2 regions of the Roseateles sp. PN1 genome follow, and region 2 is predicted to be linked to the other one. Evidence: riboswitches for the same ligand, from Rfam matches in the RefSeq annotation. Region 2 holds a riboswitch; the other holds the start of a gene.

Region 1 (14,432 bases), on a different contig from region 2:
TTGAAGACCTGGACGAGCAGTACGACATCGGCGATATCGACCTGCACATCAGCGGCTGCATCAACTCCTGCGGCCACCACCACAGCGGCCATATCGGCATCCTCGGCGTCGATAAGGACGGCAAGGAGTGGTACCAGATCTCGCTGGGCGGCTCGGACGGTTCGACCCTGTCGGGCGGCTCGGTGGCCGGCCGCGTCATCGGCCCCTCTTTTGCTGCCGACGAAGTGCCGGACGTGATCGAGTCCGTGGTGCAAACCTACCGCAGCCAACGCAGCAGCGCCGCCGAGCGCTTCATCGACACCGTGCGCCGCATCGGCCTCGAACCCTTCAAAGCCCCCGCTAACGCCGTGCGCACGCTGACCGGCGCAGCGCAGTGAACCCGCGCCAAACCATCATGAAATTCATCGACTCTCATCATCCCGAATGGCACCGCGTCGTAGGCGAAGACGGCCCCAAGCCCGACCCCGATCCCGCGCCGAAACTGCTGCTGACACTGGAGCAATGGCATGCGGTGCGCGATCACTGGCCCGCCGATCTGCCCACCGGCATTGAGCTGAGCAATGACTTTGACGTCGAAACCTTGGCCGTCGACCTGCCGCGCCTGAGCCTGATCGTGCTGAATTTCCCCAAGTGGGTGGACGGCCGCGCCTACAGCCAAGCCCATCTGCTGCGCGCCCGCTACCGCTTTGCCGGTGAACTGCGCGCCGCCGGTGAAGTGCTGGTGGACATGCTGCCCCTGTTGGCGCGCACCGGCTTCACGGCTGTGCAATTGCGTGCCGGTGAAAGCGTGGAAGCCGCGCAGCGCGCCCTGGCCTTCTTCCCGGCCCATTACCAAGGTGATGTGGACGTGACCCAGCCTGTGTTTGCCCGCAAGGTGGTGGCGTGAGCGGGGAAGTTTCATCACTGGGTGGCGTGGACACGGCGCCTGCCAGCGCCTCGGCCATCGGCTTGTACGCCCGCGCCACGGCCGGCTTCGAAGAGCGCCTGGCGCGCAGCGTCGAGCTGCTCAAGCAAGCCGCGGCCGAGCATGGCCAGGGCCTGATCCAGTCCAGCAGCCTGGGCGCCGAGGACATGGTCATCACCGACCTGATCGCCCGCCACCAGCTGCCGATTGCCATCGCCACCCTGGACACCGGCCGCCTGCACGCCGAAACCCTGGCCCTGCTGCCGCAGATCGAACAAGCCTATGGCCTCAAGGTCTTGGTGTTCAGCCCGGTGCATGACGCCGTGATCAACTTGGTGCGCACGCGCGGCGCCGACGCCATGTACGAAAGCCTGGCCCTGCGCAAGGAATGCTGCGCGGTGCGCAAGCTGGAGCCCTTGAAGCGCATGCTGGACGGCCGCACCGCCTGGATCACCGGCCTGCGCCGCGAACAGTCCAGCAACCGCGCCGACGTGCCCTTCGCCGAACCCGATGGCGCCGGCCGCATCAAGTTCAATGCCTTGGCCGAATGGAGCTGGGCCGATGTGTGGCATTACATCGCCAGCTACAAAGTGCCTTTCAACGCCTTGCATGACCAGTTCATGCCCAGCATTGGCTGCGCCCCGTGCACCCGCGCCATTGCCGTGGGCGAGGACTTCCGCGCCGGCCGTTGGTGGTGGGAGGACGAGAACGCCAAGGAATGCGGCCTGCACAAAGCCCATTCGAATGAAGAACTGAAGTCAGGAACCGCTGCATGAACGCCCCTCTCAATCTGCAAGCACTGGCCGCCACGGTGGACCAGCGCCATCTGGACCATTTGGAAGAAGAGGCCATCTTCATCCTGCGCGAAGTGGCCGCCGCCTTCGAGCGCCCGGGCCTGCTGTTCTCCAGCGGCAAGGACTCTTGCGTGGTGCTGCGCCTGGCCGAGAAGGCCTTCAAACAACGCGTGGCTGGCAACGAATTCAAGGGCAAGCTGCCCTTCCCGCTGGTGCATGTGGACACCGGCCACAACTTCCCCGAAGTGATCGAATTCCGCGAAAAGCGCGTGGCCGAGATGGGCGAGCGCCTGATCGTCGCGCACATGGACGAGTCGATCAAAAAAGGCACCGTGCGCCTGGCCCACCCGCTGGAATCGCGCAACGGCCACCAGACCGTGACCTTGCTGGAAGCGATTGAAGAGCACCGCTTCGACGTGCTGATCGGCGGCGCCCGCCGCGACGAAGAGAAGGCCCGCGCCAAGGAACGCATCTTCAGCCACCGCGACAGCTTCGGCCAATGGCAGCCCAAAGAGCAGCGCCCCGAGCTGTGGAATCTGTTCAACACCCGCATCCGCCCGGGCGAGCATTTCCGCGCCTTCCCGATCAGCAACTGGACCGAGCTGGATGTCTGGCTCTACATCGCCCGCGAAAACATCCCCCTGCCCAGCCTGTACTACCAACATGAGCGCCAGGTGATTCGCCGCAAGGGCTTGCTGGTGCCGCTGACCGAGGTGACCCCACCCGAGGCCGGTGAGACGGTAGAAACCGCCACCGTGCGCTTCCGCACCGTCGGCGATATGACTTGCACCTGCCCAGTGGAAAGCACGGCCGCCAACGCCGCCGACATCGTGGCCGAGACGCTGACCGTGACCGTGAGCGAACGTGGCGCCACCCGCATGGACGATAGAACTTCAGAGGCCTCGATGGAGCGCCGCAAGAAGGAAGGGTATTTCTGATGAACGCCGTGACCGACACCCATCTGATCCACGACATTGAAGTGGACACCCATCACCGCGCCCTGCGCTTTTTGACCGCCGGCAGCGTGGACGATGGCAAGAGCACCCTGATCGGCCGCTTGCTGTTCGACAGCCGCGCCATCCTGGCCGACCAGCTCGACACCTTGGAAAAGCGTGCCGCCGGCCAGCCCATCGACCTGAGTCTGCTGACCGACGGTCTGGAGGCCGAGCGCGAGCAAGGCATCACCATCGATGTGGCCTACCGCTACTTCGCCACCAAGACGCGCAAATTCATCATTGCCGACGCGCCAGGCCATGAGCAGTACACGCGGAACATGGTCACCGCCGCCGCCGGCAGCGATGCTGCCGTGGTGCTGGTGGACATCACCAAGCTGGACACTGCCGTGGATGAAGTGGTGCTGCTGCCGCAGACCCGCCGCCACAGCTTGTTGGCGCACTTGCTGCGCGTGCCCAGCATCGTCTTTGCCGTCAACAAGCTGGACGCGCTGGCCCAGCCCGGCCCGGCATTTGCCGCGGTGAGCAAGGCGCTGCGCGCCTTTGCCGAACAGGCCGGCATTGCGGTGACCGCCATCGTGCCGGTGTCGGCGCTGCGCGGTGACAACGTCACCCAGCCGCTGGACGGCGAATGGGCGACTTGGTATCAGGGCCCTTCACTGCTGCAGGTGCTGGAAAGCCTGCCGGGCGTGCAGGAAAAAGTTGAAGGCCAACTCTCGATTCCGGTGCAATACGTGGCCCGTGATTCAGGCGAACAAGGCGAAGGTGATGGCCGAATGGCCGGAACGGGCTACCAGCCACGCGCCCTGTGGGGCCGCATTGCCCACGGTCAGGTGAAGGCCGGCGACGAAGTGCAGATTCTGCCCAGCGGCCAGACCGCCATCGTGGCGGAAGTGCGCCACGCCGGCGAGACCGTTGCGCATTGCGTGGCCGGCGAATCGGCCGGTGTGGTGCTGGACCGCCAGCTCGACGTCTCGCGCGGCGACTGGATCGTCACCCCCGGCTCGGCCACCCCGACCCAGTCCTTCGAAGCCACCCTGGCTTGGCTGGACACCGAACCCGCCGTGCCCGGCCGCAAATACTGGCTGCGCCATGGCAACCGCTGGGTGCAAGCGCGCATCAGCGCGATTGAGCACCGCCTGGACATCCACAGCTTGGCCGAGCAAGACGCACAGGAACTCAAGGTCAATGAGATCGGCCATGTGCGCATCGAAACGCAGTCGCCCCTGCCGGTGGAGCCCTACACCGCCAACCGCCTAGGCGGCAGCCTGATCGTGGTCGACCCGACCAGCAACCGCACCAGCGGCGCCCTGCTGGTGCGCTAACGCGAGCCTTGATCGTCATGGGACAAGTCATTTTCGTCAGTGCCGGCCCTGGGGCCGCCGACCTCATCACGCTGCGCGGCGCGCGGGCCTTGGCCGCCGCTGAGGTGGTGCTGTTCGACGCCCTCACCGACCCGGCCCTGCGCGAGCTGGCGCCGAATGCGGTCTGGATCGATGTGGGCAAGCGAGGCTTTTGCGACTCCACCAAGCAGTGCGCCATCAACGCCGCGCTGGTGAAGCAGGCGCAAACGCATGACTTGGTGGTGCGCCTGAAGGGCGGCGACGCCAGCATCTTCGGCCGGCTGGAGGAAGAGCTGCTGGCCCTGCGCGAAGCCGGCATCGCCTGCGAAGTGGTGCCCGGTGTGACCGCGGCCATTGCCGCCGCCGCCCACACGCAACGCCCGCTGACTCGGCGCGGCGTGGGCCGCAGCGTCAGCCTCAGCACCGCGATGACGCAAGACGCCGAGTTGCAAGCCCGGCAGGCCTGCGCGGACACCGAGGTCTTCTACATGGCCGGCCGGCAACTGCCCGCCCTGGGCCGCAAGTTGCTGGCGGCGGGCTGGGACGCGGACACGCCAGTCAGCGTGGTCTCACGCGCCGGCTGCGTCGACGCCCTGGCCAGCGAGCACAGCGTGGCCGAGCTGGCCGAGGCCTCGCTGCTGCACAAAGGCCGGCCCACCGTGGTCATCGTGGGTGCAGGCGCCCGCCCAGTGCAGCCAAAATCCGACGCCATGAAGGCCACCAAGGCCTCAAATTCCCATATCACCCCAGGACTTGCGCGGCATCAAGCCAAGAACAAGAGCCTGACCGATTAAAATATCCGGTTGACGTTGCTGACCACGGCAACGCCCCGAACCAATTCAAAACGAGCTGATCTATGACCCACGTCGTCCTCGAATCCTGCATCCGCTGCAAGTACACCGACTGCGTCGATGTCTGCCCGGTCGATTGCTTCCGCGAAGGCCAGAACTTCCTCACCATCGATCCGGACGAGTGCATCGACTGCGCCGTTTGCATCCCCGAATGCCCCGTCAATGCCATCGTTCCCGAGGAAGATGTGCCCGGCAATATGCAGCACATGATCAAGCTCAACGCTGAACTGGCCCAGAAGTGGCCCAGCATCACCAAGCGTAAGGGCGCCCTGCCCGACGCTGACGCGTGGAAAGACCGCACGGACAAATTGTCCGAGCTGATCCGCTGAACCAGCTCGTTCGTACGCCGCTCGGTGCCACAGCGCCGAGCCCAACCAAATGGATACTCAATTGAACGCAGAGACTGCCGTGACGGCCGCCGAGCTCCCCAAGCCCGGGCCCAATGTGATTGAAACCGATGCCGTGATCGTCGGCGCCGGCCCGGTGGGCCTGTTCCAGGTGTTTGAACTCGGCCTGCTCGAGATCAAAGCGCACATCATCGACTCGCTGGCTTACCCCGGTGGTCAGTGCATCGAGCTCTATCCCGATAAGCCGATCTACGACATCCCGGCCGTGCCCATCTGCACCGGCAAGGAACTGACGGACAACCTGCTCAAGCAGATCGAGCCCTTTGGCGCGACCTTCCACCTGGGTCAGGAAGTGACGACTGTCTTGAAGCAAGCCGATGGCCGCTTCTTCGTCGCCACCTCCAAGGGCACGGAGTTTCTGACCAAGACCATCTTCATCGCCGGCGGCGTGGGCTCATTCCAGCCGCGCACGCTGAAGGTGGATGGCATTGAGAAGTACGAAGGCACGCAGCTGCACTACCGCGTGCGCAATCCCGAGCAGTTCGCTGGCAAGAACCTCGTGGTGGTGGGCGGCGGTGACTCGGCTCTGGATTGGGCCCTGAACTTCTGCGCCGGCAATGAAGACGGCGGCGCCAACAAGGCCGAAAGCGTGATCTTGCTGCACCGCCGCGATGGCTTCCGCGCGGCCCCGGCCAGTGTGGCCAAGATGCGCGAGCTGTGCGAGGCCTACGAGATGCAATTCGTGGTCGGCCAGGTCACCGACATCGTCGAGGCCGATGGCGCGCTGAACGCCATCAAGGTCACCGGCGGCGACGGCGTCACCCGCGTGGTGCCTTGCGATCAGTTGCTGGTCTTCTTCGGCCTGTCGCCCAAGCTCGGCCCCATCGCCGAATGGGGTCTGGCCCTGGAACGCAAGCAAATCGTTGTCGACACCGAGAAGTTCGAAACGAGCGTTCCCGGCATCTTCGCCGTGGGCGATGTGAACACCTATCCGGGCAAGAAGAAGCTGATTCTGTCGGGCTTCCACGAGTGCGCCCTGGCCGCTTTTGCTGCCGCGCCCTACATCTTCCCGGAAAAGCGCATCCACCTGCAGTACACCACCACCAGCCCCAAGCTGCACAAGGTGCTGGGCGTGGAATCGCCAGTGTTTGATTAATTGATTGAGTAAAAGATTGATCGGCGGCAGCGCTGATCACTCCGCAGCCTCGGCTGCACAGCAAGAAGCCCGCTCACCGCGGGCTTTTTTTATGGCCAACCGCCATCAAGCATCCACAGAATCTGTGGACAACTATGGGGACGCCCGGTGGGACATCGCGCGCAAGCCCCTATCCATCGCAGGTTTGACAGCCTGCTCAATGAACGAGCAGTCGGCACTTACCGCTAGAATCCACCCGGTCGCCGCCAGTTGTGCATGCATGCAAACAGCTGGCGGCGCACTTCGCTAGGGGTGCTGGCTCATCAGATGAGCCGGCTGAGATAAAACCCTTTGAACCTGATTGAGTTAATCCTCGCGCAGGGAAGCCAGCTCGCATGCTGCCATCGTCCAAGCCTCGTCAAGCACGAGCCTTGGGCGCCGTTCAGCATCTCGCTTGCCCCCTGCCATCGCTTGAAGTCCCGATGGCATACCCACAAATCTCCCATTCCTTGATCGCAACTGCCGCCCTGCTCGCCTGCTCGGCGAGCCTGGCTCAATCCACCCTGCCCGCCGTCACCGTGACGGGCCGCGGCGCCGATGCGCCCGTCAGCGTTGGCGGCTTTGGCGAGACGCCCATCGCCAAGCTGCCCATGCAGGCCAATGTCTTGAGCGCCGAACGTCTGCAGGAGTCAGGGCTGAGCTCACTGGCCGGCATCACCGCCTTGGACGCCTCGCTGAGCGACGCCTACAACTCCACCGGCTATGTGTCCTATCTGAAGATTCGTGGCTATGACCTGGACAACCGCTTCAACTACCGACGCGACGGCCTGCCCATCAATGCAGAGACGGCGCTGAACCTGGGCAACAAGAGCAGCCTGGAAGTGCTCAAGGGCAGCAGCGGCATCCAGGCCGGCACCAGCTCGCCCGGCGGCCTGGTGAATCTGCTGGTCAAGCGTCCTACGGCCAAAGACCTCACGGTCGTCGGCTTGAGCGTCAGTGAGCGTGGCACGGCGGAAGCCTCGGTCGACCTGAGCCGCCGCTTCGGTGAAGCCCGAGCTTTTGGCCTGCGCGTCAACGCTAGCGCCGCACAGCTCAAGCCTCAGTTCTACGCCGCCGAAGGCAATCGCCAGCTCTTCGCCTTGGGCGGCGATTGGCGCGTGTCGCCCAGCACCTTGCTGGAAGCCGAAGTCGAGTGGAATCGCCAAAGCCAGCCCAGCCTGCCGGGCTTCAGCCTGTTGGGCGACAAGTTGCCCGATGCCGAGCAAATCGACCCACGCATCAATTTGAACAACCAGAGCTGGAGCCAGCCCGTGGTGTTCAACAATCAGCACGCCTCGTTGCGCCTGACGCAAAAGTTGAATGCGGACTGGACGGCCAAGGCCCATCTGGGCCTGCAGCGCTTGAAGACGGATGATCGCCTGGCCTATGCCAACGGTTTATATGACCCCAATACCTACGAATGCGCGCCCTGTGACCGCTACAGCGCCGCAGGCACTTTCTCGGTCTGGGACTTCCGTAGCGAAAACGAACACCGCGACAGCGACGCCCTAGATTTGAATCTGAACGGCAAGTTTGAAACTGCCGGTCTGCGCCATTCGGTGAGCACAGGCCTGCTCACGAGTCGCTTCAACAGCCGCTTCGATCGCCAGGCCTACAACCTCGTCGGCGTGGGCAATATTCAAGGCAGCGCCCAATTGCCTGCCGACCCGAGCTTGACCGACGAAAACACCAACCGCGACGAGCGCAACACCGAGTTCTATCTGCGTGACAGCGTGCAGATCGGCGCCGACTGGCAAGTCTGGGCCGGCCTGCGCCACACTCGTCTGCAGCGCGACAGCGTGCGCACCGACGGTTCACGCGCCATCAGCTACTCGCAAGCCTTCACCACGCCCTGGTTGGGCCTGGGCTACCACCTCAATGCACAACTGCTCGCCTATGCCAGCTGGGGCGAAGGCGTGGAGAGCGAAGTGACGCCCAATCGCAAGAAGTACAGCACGCCAGGTCAGGCACTGCCTGCGCTCAAGAGCAAGCAAGTGGAAGTCGGCCTGAAGTCCGGCAGCAATACGGTGGACTGGTCGGTCAACTGGTTTGATGTGCAGCGCCCGGCTTGGCGCGATGTCAGCATCTGCGCCCAGGCCGACGCCTGCCTGAGCCGCCAAGCCGACGGCACGGCCCATCACCAGGGCCTCGAAGCCCAAGCCGATTTGAAATGGGGCGGCGGCGGCTTGCTGGCCAGCGCCATGAAGCTCAAGGCCCGGCGCGAAGGCAGTGCCGAGGCCGCGCTCAATGGCCGCAAGCCCACCAACGTGCCCGAGAACAATCTGCGTCTGCAAGCGCGCCAAAGCTTCGTCGGCCTGCCTGGCATGCAATTGCAGCTGGGCTTGGTCTACGAAGGGCCGCGCGCCGTGCTGCCGGACAATAGCGTCGCGATTCCAGGCTGGACGCGCCTCGACGCTGGTGCGCGTTACGAACAACTGGTGGGCAAAACGCTGCTGACCTGGCGCGTGGGCGTGGACAATCTCGCCGACCGGCGCGCGTGGAAAGAGTCACCCTTCCAGTTCGATCATGTCTATCTGTATCCACTGGCTCCACGCACTTGGCGAACAAGTTTTGAAATGAGCTTGTAAAGCTCTAAAAATCCGGTCTATAATGCAAGGCTTAGTTCCTCGATAGCTCAGTTGGTAGAGCGCCGGACTGTTAATCCGTAGGTCCCTGGTTCGAGCCCAGGTCGAGGAGCCAAAAAATTAAGGCGCAAAGCCGCTGACGCGCAAGTCTCAGCGGCTTTTAGCTGAAGATGAAGGCCCAATTTTTTGTTCGGCCCGCATCACAAAATTTGTACCGATCAATTCCTCGATAGCTCAGTCGGTAGAGCGCCGGACTGTTAATCCGTAGGTCCCTGGTTCGAGCCCAGGTCGAGGAGCCAAACGAAGAAGCCCTGCAACGTCAAACGTTGCGGGGCTTTTTTCTTGGGTGCTCCACAGCATTCACACAAAAAGCAAACCAACCAGCACGCGCACATGAAGCCATTGATCCGACTCTTTTTCCGCACCCTGCGTCTTGTGCTCGGCCCCATCTTGTTGCTGAAAGAGCGCCTGACCCGACCCGCAGGTTTGCAACGCAACAACGAGCAGCAAGCCGCCGTTGATCGCCAGTGTCAAGACCTGACCCTCTATCAGTTCAAGACCTGCCCTTTTTGCATCAAGGTTCGCCAGGAAATGCGCCGCCTGTCACTCAATATCGAGCGCCGCGATGCGCAGCATGAAGGACCGAATCGCAGCGAGCTACTGCAAGGCTCGGGCAGCCACAAGGTGCCGTGCCTAAAGATCACCGAGGCCAACGGCCAGGTGAAATGGCTGACTGAATCTGGCGCGATCATCACCTACCTGCGCGGCCGCTTCGCCGCCTGAGTTGACTCTAGCGCTAGGCCAAGGCGTGTCCCTAGCCTAGCGGGCGCACTCAGCAGGAAACAACCGAACGAGACGCGACTTAGCTGAGCAGCGAAGTCGCGCTGAGCGGCTCAATTTGAGCTGACGCTCAAAATCCGAATGCCAAGCAGACTGGCTTCGACCGGCTGCTTGCCGGGGCACACACCCTTGGCCAAAGCCTCATCAAAGACCTCGCGCGCGCAGTCCAGGCAACAGCCGCAGGCCGAGGCCACGCCGGTTTCGTCTTGCAGCAAGTCGAAGTTCTGGATGCCTGACTCGACACCGCGGCGAATGTCGCGATCAGAGACGCGGTGACACAGGCAAACAATCATGGAAACGCCGAGCGAGGAAGTTGGACAAGGAGCCAAGCGGCCCGAGTCGAACTTTAACGCAAATGCGAATCCATCTCAATAATGTTTATCTATGGCCACGCGCTCGCGATGGTCAAGCTCAGGAGCCTGAGTTGCCTAGCTGAGACTGCAACCAATTCTGCTCACCCAGCTGGGCCACCAGTTCGATCTGGGTTTCCAGGTGATCGATATGCTCTTCGGTGTCCGCCAGAATGTCTTCCAGCACTTCACGCGAGACATAGTCACGCACGCTCTCGCAATGCGCGATGGCATCTTTGAGCAGGGGATGCGAGCCGACTTCGATCTTCAGGTCGCAGTGCAGTACCTCGACGGCTGACTCACCGATGTAGAGCTTGCCCAGATCTTGCAAATTGGGCAGGCCCTCCAGCATCAGGATCCGCTCGATGAGCTTGTCCGCGTGCTTCATCTCTTCGATGGACTCCTCATACTCATGCTTGGCCAGGCGCTCGTAGCCCCAGTTCTTCAGCATGCGGCAGTGCAGGAAATATTGGTTGATGGCAGTCAGCTCGTTCTTCAACTGAGCATTGAGAAACTCAAGAACCTTGGCGTCACCCTTCATCGTCAGCTCCTTATGAGGTCAACATTGGAGAGACCCATTGTGCTTGGCAGGGACTGAAGCTGGTGTGCCAATGCCAGAAAAAACTGTTGGGAATGCGGGGCGCTCGGCGAAGCTCGGCAAGTCAAATGAGGAAAAATTTGCACAGAGTTATGCAATTAGCAATCATTCGCATTTAATATGCTGGTATGCAAGCATCACCACCCCAAGTCGCGAACTGCCAGACCAACGCGTCGAGCACCCCCCTCCCCTCCCACGCGCAGCTAGCACCGCACACCCCCCCGCCTACGCGGCGCATCAGCAGCAACGAGTTGATGGGCAATATGCGCGAACTGGAAATCGAGCATGCCGGCAGCCTCTATCGCCTGCGCCTAACTTCACTCGGCAAGTTGATCTTGACCAAATAGGCGCACGGTGCACCACGCCATGGAACAGGCAAAAAAAAGAGGACCTACAGGTCCTCTTTTTACTGGCCAGCCTGGCTGCCCTTGGAAACCAATTCAGGGCACCGAACGACGGCGCACGATCAAGCCCATACCAAACAAGCCCGCCAGGAGTAGCGCGTAGCGACTCGGCTCAGGCACCGCCGTAGCGACCACCAAGTCCTGGAATCCCTTGTGATCAAGGCGCGTCAGTTGATAGCGTGCAGGGCCCGTATAGGCGTTCGCCGCGCTGAGGTAGCCGTTGACCTGATTGGTGAAATCGGCGTTCAGATCAGCCGCGCCGGTTGCGGCGATATTGCTCAGGCCAGTGAAAAAGAAGCTGCCATTGTTCGGAGATACGCTGAAAGTGGCACTCTCATTTTCATGCGTGATCTCCCACACCGCCACCTGGAAGGCTGCCTGCTGGTAAGCACTGCTCAGGCCCGCGTAGCTGGTCGAGAACAAGCCCTGAAGAGCGGCTGCCTGAGGCGCGCTGAAGCTGCCTACTGTGTAGGTCTTCATGCCGAGGTCGGCGGGTGCAAAGTCTTGCTGCAATTCCACGCAGTAGGCGTAGAAGCTACGGCCACCGGCGTCCACATAGCTCAGGCGGCCGGTGGCGTAGTCGTCACTGAAGCTGGTGCTGAGCAAGGGGGCATTCGGATCCTCGCCCACGAACTGGATGTTCAGGGTGGATGCAGCCTGGGCCAGCGAGGCCGACGCCAGCAGAGGCAGCAGCAGAGCAAGGCGTGACGCGGTAGAGATCTTCATACTTTTCCTTCGGCGATTTTTTGCGCGGAGCAGATCGAGGCGGTCAGATCGAACGACGCTTGCGCATCACCAAGCCCATGGCAGCGAGCGCCGTCAGGCTCAACAAAGCGAGTTGCGGCTCGGGCACATTGTTGGCATTTGGAACGATGCCAAACTTGGCCTGGTATGAGCTGTACTGCTTGCTGCCGAAACCCTTCTGAATCACCGTCAGCGTCCAATCACCTGCCCCCAAATCGGCGGGCGCCATACGCCACTGCTCTTGCCAGTTGAGACCGTTATCCCAGTCGCCAGCCATGGTTTCGATGAACTTAAAGCTTTGGCTGCCATCAGCGCTCTGCAGATAGGCATCGAAGATATTGATGGATGGCAGTCCAGATTTGACGGCCAACGTCTGCAAATCACCCCATACCTTCGCGCCGGCATCCAAATGGAAGGTGTAGCTGTCTGTCGTCAGGGCGGTCGCCTTGATCGGTTCTTTGGCGAATGTGGTTGGCGCACTCGCCTGCAGCGTCACCGGACCCGCTTGCGCCACAGGCGCCAGCATCAACAGACCCAAACCGAAACTCAAGACCAACTTCATTTTTTTCATATCAATCCTCTTCGAAGCCAGGGCCGCCTGGCAAGGCTAGGCAAAGGGCTATGGCTATCGCTTCCCTGATGTTTCACATGCTAGGTGAAGCTCTGGACAGCGTCTCCCCGCGTACCGGGGGAGCGATCACATAAAGCGTGACTATTCGCACAACGATTTCAGCTCCTGCGCGTTCCACCCTCTATTTGCGGGGGAGCTGAAATGCAAAAGGCCGCCAACGTCGCGCCGGCGGCCTTTTGTTGGGGGGCGCACAAAACGCCGCCCCGCCAAGGCAATCAACTCATGCCAGCTTGCCGTGGCAAGCCTTGAACTTCTTGCCACTCCCGCAGGGGCAAGGATCGTTGCGACCGACATGACCATACTGCGCCTGAGTTGCGGCAACATCCGGGGCGGCTTCTCGTGACACCGAGCCATCCTCGTTGGGATGGGTGTAGGTCACATTGCTGACCGCTTCGGCGCGTTGCTCAATGGCCTCGGCAGCACGGCTCGCCTCTTCCTGCGACTGGATGCGCACATTCATCAAGGTGCGAGTGACTTCCATCTTCACCACATCGAGCATCTGCGAGAACAGCTCGAAGGCTTCGCGCTTGTACTCTTGCTTGGGATTCTTCTGCGCGTAACCGCGCAGATGGATGCCCTGGCGCAGGTAGTCCAGCGAGGCCAGGTGCTCGCGCCAGTGTTGGTCGATGCTTTGCAGCAGCACCATGCGCATGAAGGGCGTGAACTGCTCGACGCCAACGCGCTCCAGCTTTTCCGCGAAGGCCGCATCCGCCGCCTTGACCACTTCCTCCACCAACTCTTCGTCGGTGATGGAGTTGCTCTTCTCGACCATGGCCTTCAAGGCCACGTCGAGCTGCCATTCATCACGCAGCACCCGCTCCAGGCCCGTCAGGTCCCACTGCTCTTCAACGCTTTCCACCGGCACAAAGGTGCGCACCACATCGCTCATGGTGCTGGCGCGCAGATTGTTGATTTGAGCGTTCAGGCTCTCAGCTTCGAGGATGTCGTTGCGCTGCTCGTAAATGACCTTGCGCTGGTCATTGGAGACGTCGTCGTACTCCAGCAACTGCTTGCGGATATCGAAGTTACGGGCTTCGACCTTGCGCTGGGCACTTTCAATCGAGCGGGTCACGATGCCTGCTTCAATCGCCTCGCCCTCGGGCATCTTCAGGCGATCCATGATGGCGCGCACACGGTCACCCGCGAAGATGCGCATCAGCTGGTCATCCAAGGACAGATAGAAGCGCGACGCGCCCGGATCACCCTGACGGCCGGCACGGCCACGTAACTGGTTATCGATGCGGCGGCTTTCATGCCGCTCGGTAGCGATGATGCGCAGGCCACCGGCAGCCTTGACGGCCTCGTGCAGACCTTGCCACTCATCCTTCAGCTTTTGAATGCGCGCGGCGCGATCGGCCTCGCCAATCGACGCGTCAGCTTCCAGCAGCTTGATCTGGTTCTCGACATTGCCGCCCAGCACGATGTCGGTGCCGCGGCCAGCCATATTAGTGGCGATGGTGATCACGCCGGGGCGGCCGGCCTGGGCCACGATCTCGGCTTCCTTGGCATGCTGCTTGGCGTTGAGCACAGCGTGCGGCAACTTGGCCTTATTGAGCATGGCCGAGATCAGCTCGGAGTTCTCGATCGAGGTCGTACCCACCAGCACCGGCTGGCCACGCTCGTGGCAGCTGCGGATGTCGGCGGTAACGGCGTCGAACTTTTCCTTATTGGTCTTGTAGACCAAGTCCTGCTCGTCCTTGCGTTGGCGCTGGCGATTAGGCGGAATGACGATGGTTTCCAGGCCATAAATTTCCTGGAACTCGTAGGCTTCGGTGTCGGCCGTGCCGGTCATGCCGGCGAGCTTGCCGTACATGCGGAAATAGTTCTGGAAGGTGATCGAGGCCAGGGTCTGGTTCTCGCTTTGCACCTGCACGCCTTCCTTGGCTTCCACGGCTTGGTGCAGGCCATCGCTCC
Region 2 (14,432 bases):
GGCCGAGGTCAATCTGGCCACCGAGACGGCCCAGCTGCGGGCGCTGAGCACCGTCGAGGCCGATCAGTTGCTGGCGGCGGTGCTGCGCGCCGGTTATGGCGCACAGTTGCAGCAAGACAGCGAGGTCAATGCCCAGCCGGATCGCCCCAGCTGGGCCCACAGCGGTGGCCCGGTCTTGCTGGCGGCTTTGTTGTCGGCGCCACTGGTCCTGCCCATGCTGGCCGAGCTGTTTGGCGGGCATTGGATGCTGAACGGCTATTGGCAGCTGGCCCTGGCCGCCCCGGTGCAGTTCTGGCTGGGCGCGCGCTTTTACAGGGCCGGCTGGGCCGCACTGCGCGCGGGCAGCGGCAATATGGATTTGTTGGTGGCCCTGGGCACCAGCGCGGCCTTCGGCCTGTCGATTTACGAACTGCTGGCCTATGGCGCACACAGCATGAATCTGTATTTCGAATCGGCGGCCGTGGTCATCACCCTGGTCTTGCTGGGCAAGTGGATGGAGGCCCGCGCCAAGCGCCAGACCACCGAAGCCATCCGCGCCCTGAAGAAGTTGCGCCCCGAAACCGCCCGCGTGCGGCGCGACGGGCAAGAGCAGGAACTGCCCCTGGCCGCCTTGCGCCTGGGCGACGAGGTCGTCGTGCGCCCAGGCGAGCGCATCCCGGTGGACGGCGAGGTGCTCAGCGGCGCCAGCCCGGTGGATGAGTCGCTGATCACGGGTGAGAGCCTGCCGGTGGACAAGCACGTGGGCGACCGCGTGGTGGGTGGCGCCATCAACGGCGAGGGCTTGCTGCTGCTACGCACCACGGCCTTAGGCGCCGAATCCACCCTCTCGCGCATCGTGCGCTTGGTCGAGTCGGCGCAAGCCAAGAAGGCGCCGATCCAGCGCATGGTCGATCAGGTCAGCGCGGTGTTCGTGCCGGTGGTCATAGGCATCGCCTTGCTGACGCTGCTGGGCTGGGGCTTTTACAGCGGCGACTGGGAGCACGCAATTCTGAATGCCGTGGCGGTGCTGGTGATCGCCTGCCCTTGTGCATTGGGCCTAGCCACGCCCACGGCCATCATGGTGGGCACCGGCGTGGCGGCGCGGCGCGGCATTCTGGTCAAGGATGCTGAGGCGCTGGAATTGGCCGCGCAAGTGGGCCTGGTGGCGTTTGACAAGACCGGCACCCTGACCCAAGGTCGCCCCCAACTGGCCGACCTGCAGGCCGTGGCCGGGCTGAGTGAGGCCCAAGCCCTGGGCCTGACCGCCGCCCTGCAAGCCGGCAGCGAACACCCACTGGCGCGGGCGGTGCAGGAACGTGCAGCCGCGCAAGGTCTGAGCGTTCTGCCTTGCAAGGATTTGCGCGCCGTGCCGGGCCGCGGCCTGAGCGGCGTGGTGGGGGCCCAAGCCTATGTGCTGGGCAGCAGCCGCTATATGCAAGAGTTAGGCGTGGACTTGGCGCCCATGCAAGCGGCCGCGGAGAAAGCGCAGGCCGCGGGCCACAGCATGTCATGGCTGGCCCAGGGCAGTGCCGAGGCTGGCAGCGCGCCGCGCCTGCTGGCGGCCTTGGCCTTCGGTGACCAAGTCAAAGCCAGCGCCGCTCCGGCCATTGCCGCCCTGCACGCCATGGGCGTGCGCGCCTTGATGCTCAGCGGCGATAACCGCGCCGCGGCACAGGCGGTGGGCACGCAGCTGGGCTTGGACGAGGTGCGCGCCGAGATCCTGCCCGAGGACAAGGCCCGCATCGTGGCGGAGCTCAAGCTCGCCAGCAGTGCCGGCCAGCAGCGTGTGGCCATGGTGGGCGACGGCATCAACGACGCCCCGGCCCTGGCCGCAGCCGATGTGGGATTCGCCATGGCCACCGGCACCGATGTGGCCATGGCCGCGGCCGGCATCACCCTGATGCGCGGGGATGTGGGCCTGGTGGCGGAGGCGATTGCCTTGTCGCGCCGCACCGTGGCCAAGATCCGCCAGAACCTGTTCTGGGCCTTTGCCTACAACGTGGTGGGCATTCCGCTGGCGGCACTGGGCTACTTGAACCCCATGCTGGCGGGCGCGGCGATGGCGCTGTCCAGCGTGTCGGTGGTCAGCAATGCCCTGTTGCTCAAGCGCTGGAAGCCATGAGGATGAGCATGATGAAGCAAGAAGAACTCTTCAATATCGGCGAGGCGGCGGCGCGCTCAGGCGTGTCCGCCAAGATGCTGAGGCACTACGAGTCCTTGGGGCTTTTGCCCAAGGTGGCGCGCACCGAGGCGGGCTACCGGCTTTACTCCGAGCGCGAAGTGCACACCCTGCGCTTCATCCGCCGCGCCCGCGACCTGGGCTTTGCCATGGCCGAGATCAGCGAGCTGCTCAAGCTCTGGCAGAACCGGCGGCGCGCCAGCAGCGATGTGAAACGCATCGCCCAAGTGCATATCGATGACCTGAATCGGCGGCTGCAAGAAATGAGCGCGATGAAGCAAGCGCTGGAGCAATTGGTGCATTGCTGCCAAGGCGACGAGCGACCGGACTGCCCCATTCTGGACGGGCTGGCGAGCTGAGCGCGGCGTAAGGCCTCAAGAAAAAAGGGCCGCTCGCGGCGGCCCTTGCGGCTGAGTGGAGAAAGCCCCCCTCAGGCCTTGCTGCCCACTTGGCGGCGGCGCGCCCAGGCCAGCACCGCCACACCCAGGCCGAACATGGCATAAGTGGCGGGCTCGGGCACAGCGGCCACAGCGTAAATGGCGTCAGCCATCAATTGATGACCCTTGGTGGTGGGGTGGATGGCGTCGTAGAACAAGCTGGTCGACAGGTCACAGTTCAATGCCACCTGACCGCAGGCATCGGTGACATTGCTCAAACCCAATGCGGCGCCATTCATCACCGTCTGAGTCATGAACGCGTACATATCGAAAGCTTGCACACCGGCTTCGCCAGCCAGGCGCGCATGCAGCTTGGCGTCCATCTCCTCGGCGGTCTTAGAACCCCAGAACTGCCCACTGAAGCCCAGGCTCAGCGCCATCGGCGTCAGGCCAAAGTTGGGGGTATTCACGACCAAGATGTGTTTGGCGCCACGCTCCTGCAAGGCATCAACCATATTGCCGATGTCCAGCGCGTAGTCGGCCGCCGTCTTGCCAACGATGGCAAATGCCTCAGCTTGCGACTGGGCGCCAGCCAACTGATCCAAGGCCACACGCACATTGTTGCCGCCGCCCGAGATGATGAAGAGCTCATTGCCCGACACCGTCTTGCTCGGGTCGCCCAGGAACATGCCGAGCTGCTTCGTCATGCTGAAGGGGAAGCCGCCGGGGCCATCAACGCCATCGGCACTGGTCTCGGCGCCGCCGAAAGCGTAGTTATTGCCGCCAAAGCTGGGGTAGCCGGGGGCGCCGAAAACACCGGAAGGCGTGAGTGGCAAGCCCATCTTGGCCGCGAAGTACTCCGTCCACACGGGGCCATTGCTGTAGCGGCCCGAGGCGTAGGGCAGCTTGGAGAAGTCGGTATTGCTCAGCGGCGCAGCACCGGGGCCGAAGCCGCCCAAGAGTGCTGCGTTATTGCCGGAATCGGACAGGCTGTCGCCGAAGACCACCAGGCCGGAATAGCTGCCCGCCTGGGCCAAGGCGGCCACGGCCAGCATCGCGCCACCGAGGGCGAATTTGATCGGGGAATACGGTGTCATTGCGGGTTCCTCGCTCCACTTGCTGTGTCTGTTGAAAGGACGGAGGGAAGCAAATGTCCGCTTGGCGGCGTTTGCTGCACTTGTCGCGCTTTTTGAAAGCCGGGTGCAGCATCGCCGACGAGGCGCGCGAGTGTCAATGTGATTCGGCCACGCCTTCTGGGGGTATGGCGCGCGCGACAGCACGCGCGAAATTCGCGTTAGCGCCCGGTTTTACCCTCTGGCCTGGGCACCGGCGGGAAGAATGCCGCACGCTCCTGCGCCACCTGATCCGAACGGCGGGCAATATTCCCACACACCAGGTCGCAGAGTTCGTAGACCGCAGGATCGGCAATTCGGAAGAAGGCACTGGTGCCGCGGCTTTCGCGCATCACCAAGCCGTGCTGCTGCAAGACCGCCAGATGGCGCGAGACATTGGCGGCACTGAACCCGCACAGCGTGGCCAAGTCACCGACCCGGCGCTCTTCCTGGCGCAACAAATTGAGAATTTGCAAGCGCGTCGGCTCTGCCAAGGCTTGAAAGTAGCCAGCGATCTGCTCCAGGGCGGCGGGGGGAAGATCTTGCATGACGGATGGGAGCGGGAGGCATAGAGTCGGGGCGTTCCCCAGTTTAGTTGAATGCTTGCGCACTTGCCTAGTTGCTTTATTGTTTATTTGCATGATTACGCAAATACGCATAGAATTTAACTGAAGCAGCCCATGCACCGAGGACTCCCACCCCATGACCAAGACTTCACCCCACTTGCCGGAACTGTTGGCGCACTTGCCAAGGTCGGCCGCTTCGGCGACCAAGGTAGCCATTGCCGCCATGGTCGCTATTGCCGGGATTGGGTTTGCCGCCCCCTCGTGGGCTCAGCAAGCCCCTGCAAAGGCCGGATCCACGGCCAGCCCCGCCCCGCTGAGCAGCCTGCTGCTGCGGGCCGGTGGCAATGGCGATGTGCGTTTCGGCCGCAGCTTTGATGGTGTGGTGGAAGCGCAGCGGCAAACGGTGATTGCCTCGCAAGTCGCCGGCGCCATCGTGCAGATCGAGGTCAAACCCGGCGACCGGGTCAGCCAGGGTCAGATCCTGCTGCGCATCGACGCCCGTGCTGCCAATGAGGCGGCCTTGGCCAGCGAGGCCCAGGCGCAAGCCGCGCACGCCACCTTGCAGCTGGCCACGCGTGATTTCGAACGCCAGCAGCAGCTCTTCAAACAACGCTACATCAGCCAAGCCGCCCTGGACCAAGCCGAGAGCCAGTTCAAAGCCACCCAGGCCCAGGTGAACGCGCAACTGGCGCAAGCCAGCGGCGCGCGCACGCAAAGCAGCTTGCATGTGGTGCGCAGCCCCTATGCGGGCGTGGTGTCCGAGGTGCCAGTGGCCTTGGGCGATATGGCCATGCCCGGCCGCGCGCTGCTGACCGTCTATGACCCCAAGGCCTTGCGCGTGACGGCCAATGTGCCGCAAAGCGTGGTGAGCAGCTGGGGCCCCAAGCCGCAGCTGAGCCTGGAGCTGGCCGGCCAACAAGGCATCACACCGGCGCGGATTCAGGTCTTGCCGGTGGTGGACGCCGCCACCCACTCGGTGCAGCTGCGCCTGGACTTGGCCGATGCCAATCTGGCCGCGGCGACGCCGGGCATGTTCGCCCGCCTGTGGTTGAGCGAGGCCGCCGGTGGAGCACCTGCTACAGACAACACAGGCAAGGCGACGGGCGCCGCGCCCACACCCATCATGTTGCCGCGCTCGGCCGTGGTGCGCCGGGCCGAGTTGAACGCCGCCTATGTCTTGGACGCGCAAGGCCGGCCCTTGCTGCGCCAGTTGCGGCTAGGCCGCGTGCAGGGCGAGATGGTGGAGGTCCTGAGCGGCCTGAACCTCGGTGAGCGCGTCGCCACCGACCCGGCAGCCGCCGCCCGCTGGAAGGCACAACCATGAGCGCGCCAAATCGATTGGGTGCCAGCGGACGCATTGCGGACTTTTTCCAGTCCGCCCAGATCACCCCGCTGCTGGCCTTGGTGGCCTTGCTGCTGGGCATCTTTGCGGTGCTGGTAACGCCACGCGAAGAAGAGCCGCAAATCAACGTCACCATGGCCAATGTGCTGGTGCCCTTCCCTGGCGCCAGCGTGGGCGATGTGGAGCAGATGATCGCCACGCCCGCCGAGCAAGTGCTGTCACAGATGGCCGGGGTCGAACATGTGATGTCGGTATCCAAGCCCGGCCTGGCCCTGCTGACGGTGCAGTTCAAGGTCGGCGTGCCGCGCACCGAGGCCCTGGTGCGCCTCTACGACACGGTCAACTCGAATGCCGACTGGCTGCCCAGCGGCCTGGGCGCTCTGCCACCCATCATCAAGCCCAAGGGCATTGATGATGTGCCTATCCTTAGCCTCACGCTGTTCAGCAAAGGCAACTCAGAGAAGACCGGCACAGCCGACGCCAACAACGAAACCGGCGCCTTCGAGCTTGAGCGCGTCGCGCGCGGCCTGGAAGCCGAACTCAAGCGCGTGCCCGGCACCCGCGAGGTCAAAACCATCGGCGGCCCAGGGCGCGGCGTAAACATCGAGCTTGACGCCGCACGGCTGGCCAGCGCCGGCCTGACGGTGGCCGATCTGCGCCAGGCTTTGCAATCCGCGAACGCCGGCGCGCCCCTGGGCGAGGTCTTGCGCGGCAACAAAAGCATCGCGCTGGAGGCCGGCGCCTTCATCGCCAATGCGGCTGATTTGGAAGAGCTGGTGGTCGGCGTGCGCGCCGGCAAGCCGGTTTATCTGCGCGATGTGGCCGAGCTGCGCGATGGCGCCCTGCCCGCGACGCGCTATGTCTGGCATGCCGAGGGCGGCCAGAGCTACCCGGCCGTCACCCTGGCCATCACCAAGAAGGCGGGCGAAAACGCCATCGACGTGACCCGCGCCCTGACGGCCCGCGTGGCCGATCTGCGCAACACCTTGATCCCCGCCGATGTGCAAGTGGCCGAGACGCGCAACTACGGCGCCAGCGCCGATGACAAGGCCAAGAAGCTGATCCAGAAGCTGCTCTTCGCCACCGCCTCGGTGGTGGCCCTGGTCTTCATCGCCCTGGGCCGGCGCGAGGCCGCCATCGTCGGCACCGCCGTGATGCTGACGCTGACCGTGACCTTGTTCGCCAGCTGGGCCTGGGGCTTCACGCTCAACCGGGTGTCGCTGTTTGCGCTGATCTTCTCGATCGGCATCTTGGTGGATGACGCCATCGTGGTGGTGGAGAACATTCACCGCCACCAGCAACTCTTCCCCGGCCGCAGCCTGAAGGACATCATCCCCGGCGCGGTTGACGAAGTGGGCGGCCCCACCATCTTGGCCACGCTCACCGTCATCGCCGCACTCCTGCCCATGGCTTTTGTGTCGGGCTTGATGGGGCCGTATATGAGCCCCATCCCCATCAACGCGAGCATGGGCATGCTGTTGTCGCTGGCGATTGCTTTCACCGTCACGCCCTGGCTGGCGCGAATCTGGATGAAGGCCTCTCCTGCCACCGATGCCAGCCACGACACAGGTGCCAGTTCTGCTGGCGAAGCGCCACATGCCCCTCAAGCACATGGCCTGGCCGCCAAGCTGGCGCCCCTGTTCGAGCGCATCTTCACCCCGCTGCTGGACGCCAAGCGCGGCGGGCGCAACCGTGGCCTGCTGGGCCTGGGCATTGCGGCACTGATTGCCCTTTCGCTGGCCTTGCCCGCAGCGGGCTGGGTGGTGCTGAAGATGCTGCCCTTTGACAACAAGTCGGAGCTGCAAGTGGTGGTGGACCTGCCCGTCGGCACGCCGCTGGAACAAACCGCCGCCGTGCTGCGCGAGTTGGGCGCTTACCTCGACGGTGTGCCCGAAGTACGCCACTACCAAGCCTATGCCGGCAGCGCTTCGCCGATCAACTTCAACGGCCTGGTGCGCCAGTACGACCTGCGCAGCGAGCCCCAACAAGGCGATATCCAGGTCAATCTGGTGGATCAGAAACACCGCAAGGAGCAAAGCCACGCCATCGCCCTGCGCCTGCGGCCGGAGCTGCAAAAAATCGGCCAGCGCTTTGCCGCCAACGTGAAGTTGGTGGAAGTGCCGCCGGGCCCGCCGGTGATGTCGCCCATCGTGGCGGAGATTTACGGTCCCGAGGCCGCCGGCCGCAACGCCGTGGCCGCCCAGGTGCGCGCCGTCTTCGAGGCCAGCGCCGGCCTGGTGGATGTGGACGACAGCCGCATCGCCAGCGCCCCGCGCCAGCTGCTGCTGATCGACCGCAGCAAGGCCGCCCTGCTCGGTGTGCCGCAAAGCTTGATCGTTAGCACCTTGCGCGCAGGCTTTGCCGGTGAGCCCGTCACCTATCTGCACGACCAAAGCCGCAGCCCGGTGCCCGCGGTGCTGCAACTGCCGCCCTCTACACAAGGCGATATCAACAGCTTGCTGGCCTTGACGGTGCGCAGCCAAAGCGGCGCCAGCGTGGCGATCCGCGAGCTGGTGACGCTGTCGGACACGGTGCGCGAGCAGCCGCTTTTCCACAAGGATGGCCTGCCGGTGAACTATGTGATGGCCGATATGGCTGACGCCAAGACCGGGCTGGACAGCCCCCTCTACGGCCTGTTCAAAATGCGCGGCGAGATCCAAAAAATCAGCACGCCGGGTGGTGGCACTTTGCAAGAGTTCTTCATCAAGCAGCCCACCGACGCCCTGCGCGACTACAGCCTCAAATGGGACGGCGAATGGCAGATCACCTATGAGACCTTCCGCGATATGGGCCTGGCCTATGGCGTTGGGCTGATCCTGATCTATCTGCTGGTGGTGGCCCAGTTCGGCTCCTATCTGACGCCGCTGATCATCATGGCGCCGATTCCGCTGACCATCATCGGCGTGATGCCCGGCCACGCCCTGCTGCACGCGCAGTACACGGCCACCAGCATGATCGGCATGATCGCGCTGGCCGGCATCATCGTGCGCAACTCGATTCTGCTGGTGGACTTCATCCAGCTGCAATTGCGCGAAGGCATGGCGCTGGAGCGCGCCATCATCAGCGCCGCCACCGCGCGCGCCCAGCCCATCATCCTGACCGGCCTGGCGGCCATGATGGGCGCCTTCTTCATCCTCGACGACCCGATCTTCAACGGCCTGGCGATCTCGCTGATCTTCGGCATCGCCATCTCGACGCTGCTGACTTTGGTCGTTATTCCCCTGCTCTACTTTGTGGCCTACCGCCACGCCCATCCAAAGGAAATTCAATCATGACCACCTGGCAACTTGTGCGCGTCATCGCCGGCACATTCATCCTGGCTTCGCTGGCCTTGGGCCTGCCCGGCAGCCCCGTCTTTCACTCCCAATACTGGCTGGGCTTCACCGCCTTTGTGGGCATCAACTTGCTGCAGAGCGGTTTGACGAAATGGTGCTTGATGGAGTCCATCCTGGCCAAGCTGGGCCTGCGGCGCGGCAACTGAGTCCAGCAAACAAAACCCTTCTGGCGTCGTTGCCCTGGCTTGCCGTACCAGCAAGGTACTGTCTACGCCAGGGCGCCTAGCCAGAACCGCTTCGCTGGGCTTTGTTTGCCGGACTCAGGGCCGCAGCCAACGAGACTCAGGCCAGGCGGCCTTCCTGAAAGTCACGCACGGCCTGCTTGAGTTCCGTCTGCGTATTCATCACAAAGGGGCCGTACTGCGCGATCGCCTCGCCCAGTGGGCGGCCCGCGATCAGCAAGGCCCGGGCGCCGGCGGGGCCGGCGCTGAAGGCAACGCGCTCTGCCCCCGGCGTATTGGCCAACAAAGCCATGCGCTCGGCCGGCACCGGCGCGCTGTCGGCATCAAAACTCAGCTCGCCTTCGTAGACGTAGACAAAGGCGTTGAAGGCCTCGGGCAGGCTTTGCTCGAAGCTGGCGCCGGCTTGCAGATGCAGGTCCAGATACAGCGGCTCGGTCGTGTCGCGCTGCATGGCGCCGGCCTGGCCATGGCTGGTCCCAGCGATCACACGCAGCAGGCCACCGGGGATGGTCACTTCGGGAATCTCCGCCGACGGAATGTCCCGGTACCAAGGCGGGCACATCTTGTCTTTGCCGGCGAGGTTGAGCCAGAGCTGAAAGCCCGCCATGCGCCCGGCCGTCTGCTCCGGCATTTCGGAATGGATCACGCCGCGCCCGGCCGTCATCCACTGCACGCCGCCGTCGCCCAGCAAGCCCTCATTCCCTGCCGAATCGCGATGCCGCATGCGGCCCTGCAACATATAGGTGATGGTCTCAAAGCCGCGATGCGGGTGGCTGGGAAAGCCGGCGATGTAGTCACCCGGCTGATCGGAGCCGAAGGCATCCAGCATCAAAAAAGGATCGAGCCGGCGCTGCAAATCCTGGGTCAGGACACGGGTGAGCTTGACGCCCGCGCCATCGCTGGTGGCTTGGCCGGTGATGATGCGCTCGACGCGGCGGGCGGGGCTTGATACAGGCTGTGACATGGAATCGCGGGCAATGGTTTGAACTTGTCGGCGACCTTAGCAGCTTTCGCCCCGGCGCTCATGGTTCAAGGATTTGCGCCTTGGGCCCTATACTCGCGCTTCGCTCCGGGGAGCCCTGCTGCGCCAGACTTGTTCTTGCGCCGGGCTGAGACATGGTGGAAGCCATGGACCCGCTGAACTTGATCCGGTTAATACCGGCGTAAGAAGAGCCTGCTCATGTCCCCACTCGCCCACCTGGTATTGCGCCAGCGCGCCGGCTTTGAGCAAGACCTGACCCTACGCCCGTATTCCACCGGCCCAGGGTTTGGCACTCCGGAGATTTCTCTCAACCGGAGCCCGCCAGCGCATGAACACCGTCACCACCCCTAAGCTCAGCGAAGCCGCTACAAGCGCCATCGATTTCGAAGCCCGGCTGCTGCAAAGCCGCAGCCCTCTGCCGGCCTCCAGCAAACAGTATTTGAGCGGCCAGATCCACCCGGAACTGCGCGTGCCGCAGCGCGCCATCAGCCTGACAAACGGCGAAGTGGTGAGCGTGTACGACGCCTCCGGCCCCTACACCGACCCGGCCGCTGCGATTGATGTGCACCACGGCCTGCCCACCCCGCGCGCCGCCTGGTTGGCAGCGCGCGGCGACAGCGAGGTCTACCCGGGCCGTGAGATCAAGCTGATTGACGACGGCCTGCGCGACCAAGCCCAGCAACAGCGTCTGCACGAGCTCAGCGCCGGCCTGCGCCGCCAGCCGCGCCGCGCCAAGGCGGGAGCCAATGTGACGCAGATGCATTACGCCCGCCGCGGCATCATCACGCCCGAGATGGAGTTTGTGGCCATCCGCGAGAACCAACGCCACGAGTGGATGCGCGAATACGAGCAAGATGCCGAACGCGAAGCGCGCCTGGCCGGCAACCCCTTCGGCGCCAGCATTCCCAAGATCATCACGCCCGAGTTTGTGCGTGATGAGGTGGCGCGCGGCCGCGCCATCATCCCCGCCAATATCAATCACACCGAGCTGGAGCCGATGGCGATCGGTCGCAACTTCCTGGTCAAGGTGAACGCCAATATCGGCAACTCAGCCGTCACCTCCAGCATCGAAGAAGAGGTCGAAAAGCTGGTGTGGAGCACCCGCTGGGGCGCGGACACGGTGATGGACCTGAGCACCGGCCGCAATATCCACACCACCCGCGACTGGATCGTGCGCAACAGCCCGGTGCCCATCGGCACGGTGCCGATTTATCAGGCGCTGGAGAAGGTCGGCGGCGTGGCCGAAGACCTCACCTGGGCCATCTTCCGCGACACCTTGATCGAGCAGGCCGAACAAGGCGTGGACTACTTCACCATCCATGCCGGCGTTTTGCTGCGTTATGTACCGATGACGGTGAAGCGCCGCACCGGCATCGTCTCGCGCGGCGGCTCCATCCTGGCCAAGTGGTGCATCGCGCATCACCAGGAGAACTTCCTCTACACCCACTTCGAAGACATCTGCGAGATCATGAAGGCCTACGACGTCAGCTTCTCGCTGGGCGACGGCCTGCGGCCCGGCAGCCTGTCGGACGCCAATGACGAAGCCCAGTTCGCCGAACTGCGCACCCTGGGTGAGCTGACCAAGCTGGCCTGGAAGCACGATGTGCAAACCATGATCGAAGGCCCCGGCCATGTGCCCATGCACATGGTGCAGGTCAATATGACCGAGCAGCTCAAGCACTGCGACGAAGCGCCCTTCTACACCCTGGGCCCGCTGACGACCGACATCGCCCCTGGCTACGACCACATCACCAGCGGCATTGGTGCCGCCATGATCGGCTGGTTCGGCTGCGCCATGCTCTGCTACGTCACGCCCAAGGAACACCTGGGCCTGCCGGACCGCGATGACGTCAAGCAAGGCTTGATGGCCTACAAAATTGCCGCCCATGCCGCCGACATCGCCAAGGGCCACCCCGGCGCAAGGGCGCGTGACGATGCCTTGTCCAAGGCGCGTTTCGAGTTCCGCTGGGAAGACCAATTCAACCTCGGCCTGGACCCGGACACCGCGCGCGCCTTTCACGACGAAACCTTGCCCAAGGACAGCTCGAAAGTGGCGCATTTCTGCTCCATGTGCGGCCCGAAGTTTTGCTCGATGAAGATCACGCAAGACGTGCGCGACTACTCGGCGCAGTTGCAGGCGGACCAGCAACTGGCCGAGCAGGGCATGCAAGCCAAGAGCGCCGAGTTCAAGGCGCAGGGCAGCGAGATCTACATCCCGATCCAGAAGGCTTGAGACCGATGGCACGCATTGCCATTGCCGGCGCGGGCCTGGCCGGGCGGCTCTTCGCTTTCGCGCTGAGCCGCGCCGGCCACGCGGTGCAAGTGTTCGAAGCCGGCCCCGGCCCCGCGCCCAGCTTCGACGGCCAGGGTGCAGCCGCCTTCACCGCAGCCGGCATGCTGAGCCCGTTGGCCGAGATGGAGAAGGCCGAGCCCGAGGTGGCCGAACTGGGATTTGCCTCGCTGCGGCTATGGCCGCAAATCGTCGCCAGCCTCCGCCTGCCGGTGCAGCTGCATTGCCAGGGCAGCCTGCTGCTGGCGCACCGGCAAGACCTGGGCAGCGCCCAGCGCATCTTGGCCCGCTTGCCTGACGCGCCAGCGCCCTTGTCGGCCGGCGCGCTGCGTGAGCTGGAACCGGCCTTGCTGCCCAGCGGCTTGCTGGCCTGGCTGCTGCCGGGCGAAGGCCTGATCAATCCTGTGCAGGCCATGGCAGCGCTGCACGCAGGCGCAGAAGGCGCGCAATGGCATTGGCAGCAGCCCGTCGCCAGCGTGGAAGCCGGCGGCTTGCTGCTGGCGGACGGCAAGCGGGTGGCGGCGGACTGGGCCATTGACACACGCGGCCTGGGCGCGCGCTCCGCCGAGCTGCCCCTGCGCGGCGTGCGAGGCGAGGTGCTGCAGCTGCGCTTGACCAGCCACGGCTTGCGCCGCCCGGTGCGCCTGCTGCACCCGCGCCACCGGGTCTACCTGGTGCCGCGCAGCGAGAGCGAGCTGATGCTGGGCGCCAGCGAGATTGAAAGCGAAGACCGCAGCGAGGTCAGCTTGCAAAGCGCGGTGGAGCTGATGGCCGCCGCCCACAGCGTGATGCCAGCTTTGAGCGAGGCCCGCATCACCCGGCTGGACCGCAATCTGCGCCCCGCCCTGCCCGACAACAAAGCCCTGGCCCACTGCGCGCCCGGCCTGATCCGCCTGAACGGCCTCTACCGTCACGGCTGGCTGCTCGCACCGGCCCTGGCGCAGCAATTGCTGAACCAAGCCGGCCTGGCCACACTTGAACACGAGCCTCACCCATGAGCACCCACATCCAGATTTTTCTTGACGACCAAGCCCTGTCCCTGCCCGCGCCGCTGAGCCTGGCCGATTTGCTGCAGGCACAGCAGCGCGCGCCGGAAAGCGTGGCCACGGCCCTGAACGGCATGTTTGTGGCCCGCGAAGCCCGCGCACAGACGCAGCTGGCCCATGGCGATGCCGTGCTGCTGTTCAAAGCCATTGTGGGCGGTTGAAGGCCATGATGATGTCCACCCCCGACGCCCTCTGCATCGACGGCAAAACCCTCCATAGCCGCCTCTTCCTCGGCAGCGCCGGCTACCCCAGCCCACAGACGCTGGTGGAAGCCATTCAGGCCGCCGAGTGTCAGGTCTTGACCCTGGGCCTCAAGCGCACCTTGCAAGCGGGTGACAACGGCTTTGTCGCCATGGCCATGCAAGCCGCCCAGGCCCAGGGCGCGCACCTGCTGCCCAATACCGCCGGCTGCCGCACGGCACGCGAAGCGGTGCAACTGGCGCAGATGGCGCGCGAGCTCTACGGCACCCACTGGATCAAGCTGGAAGTGGTGGGTGACGAGCACACCTTGCAGCCCGACCCTTTCGAGCTGCTCAGCGCCGCCACCGACTTGGTCAAAGACGGCTTCACCGTCTTCCCCTACTGCACGGAAGACTTGATCCTGTGCCGGCGCCTGCTGGAAGACGCCGGCTGCGCCGTGCTGATGCCCTGGGGCGCGCCAATTGGATCGGGCCAGGGGCTGCTGCATCTGCAAGCCCTCAAGACCCTGCGCGAGCGCCTGCCGCAGGCCACGCTGATCATCGACGCGGGGCTCGGTGCGCCCTCGCAAGCTGCGCAGGCGCTGGAGCTGGGCTTTGACGCCGTGCTGCTGAATTCCGCCGTGGCACAGGCGCGCGCGCCGGTGGCCATGGCCGTTGCTTTTCGCGACGCCGTGCGGGCCGGGCGCCAAGCCTATCTGGCCGGACTGATGGCGCCGCAAAACTTCGCCACGCCATCCACCCCGGTCAGCGGCCACGCATTTTTATTGGGGCAGCCATGAGCAGCGCCTGGCCTCAACCCTGCTTGCCGTCCGCTTATGCGCCGGATCAGCAAGACCTGACCC

The links. Region 2 has a riboswitch for thiamine pyrophosphate ahead of thiC (phosphomethylpyrimidine synthase ThiC). Riboswitches for the same ligand answer to the same signal wherever they lie in the genome.
Region 1: it holds a riboswitch for thiamine pyrophosphate, as region 2 does, so the genes downstream of both, AABB87_RS17455 (TonB-dependent siderophore receptor) here and thiC (phosphomethylpyrimidine synthase ThiC) in region 2, are expected to answer to the same signal.

Annotation. Positions count from the first base shown of each region.
Region 1 covers NZ_JBCARA010000011.1:177,389-191,820, reverse strand. Annotated here, with positions in the region: gene AABB87_RS17495 (nitrite/sulfite reductase) at 1-377, shown strand, start outside; gene AABB87_RS17490 (DUF934 domain-containing protein) at 395-886, shown strand; gene AABB87_RS17485 (phosphoadenylyl-sulfate reductase) at 883-1,680, shown strand; gene cysD (sulfate adenylyltransferase subunit CysD) at 1,677-2,636, shown strand; gene AABB87_RS17475 (sulfate adenylyltransferase subunit 1) at 2,636-3,976, shown strand; gene cobA (uroporphyrinogen-III C-methyltransferase) at 3,994-4,788, shown strand; gene fdxA (ferredoxin FdxA) at 4,851-5,174, shown strand; gene AABB87_RS17460 (NAD(P)/FAD-dependent oxidoreductase) at 5,224-6,348, shown strand; TPP riboswitch at 6,626-6,728, shown strand; gene AABB87_RS17455 (TonB-dependent siderophore receptor) at 6,810-8,954, shown strand; tRNA gene AABB87_RS17450 (tRNA-Asn) at 8,991-9,066, shown strand; tRNA gene AABB87_RS17445 (tRNA-Asn) at 9,175-9,250, shown strand; gene AABB87_RS17440 (glutathione S-transferase N-terminal domain-containing protein) at 9,345-9,734, shown strand; gene AABB87_RS17435 ((2Fe-2S)-binding protein) at 9,845-10,084, opposite strand; gene bfr (bacterioferritin) at 10,203-10,682, opposite strand; gene hemP (hemin uptake protein HemP) at 10,868-11,086, shown strand; gene AABB87_RS17420 (PEP-CTERM sorting domain-containing protein) at 11,180-11,869, opposite strand; gene AABB87_RS17415 (hypothetical protein) at 11,913-12,413, opposite strand; gene secA (preprotein translocase subunit SecA) at 12,739-14,432, opposite strand, start outside.
Region 2 covers NZ_JBCARA010000006.1:3,950-18,381, reverse strand. Annotated here, with positions in the region: gene AABB87_RS11000 (heavy metal translocating P-type ATPase) at 1-2,101, shown strand, start outside; gene cueR (Cu(I)-responsive transcriptional regulator) at 2,110-2,517, shown strand; gene AABB87_RS10990 (SGNH/GDSL hydrolase family protein) at 2,589-3,632, opposite strand; gene AABB87_RS10985 (ArsR/SmtB family transcription factor) at 3,830-4,195, opposite strand; gene AABB87_RS10980 (efflux RND transporter periplasmic adaptor subunit) at 4,350-5,537, shown strand; gene AABB87_RS10975 (efflux RND transporter permease subunit) at 5,534-8,830, shown strand; gene AABB87_RS10970 (YgaP family membrane protein) at 8,827-9,036, shown strand; gene AABB87_RS10965 (pirin family protein) at 9,173-10,036, opposite strand; TPP riboswitch at 10,133-10,259, shown strand; gene thiC (phosphomethylpyrimidine synthase ThiC) at 10,383-12,287, shown strand; gene AABB87_RS10955 (FAD-dependent oxidoreductase) at 12,293-13,342, shown strand; gene thiS (sulfur carrier protein ThiS) at 13,339-13,551, shown strand; gene AABB87_RS10945 (thiazole synthase) at 13,563-14,369, shown strand; gene AABB87_RS10940 (bifunctional hydroxymethylpyrimidine kinase/phosphomethylpyrimidine kinase) at 14,366-14,432, shown strand, end outside.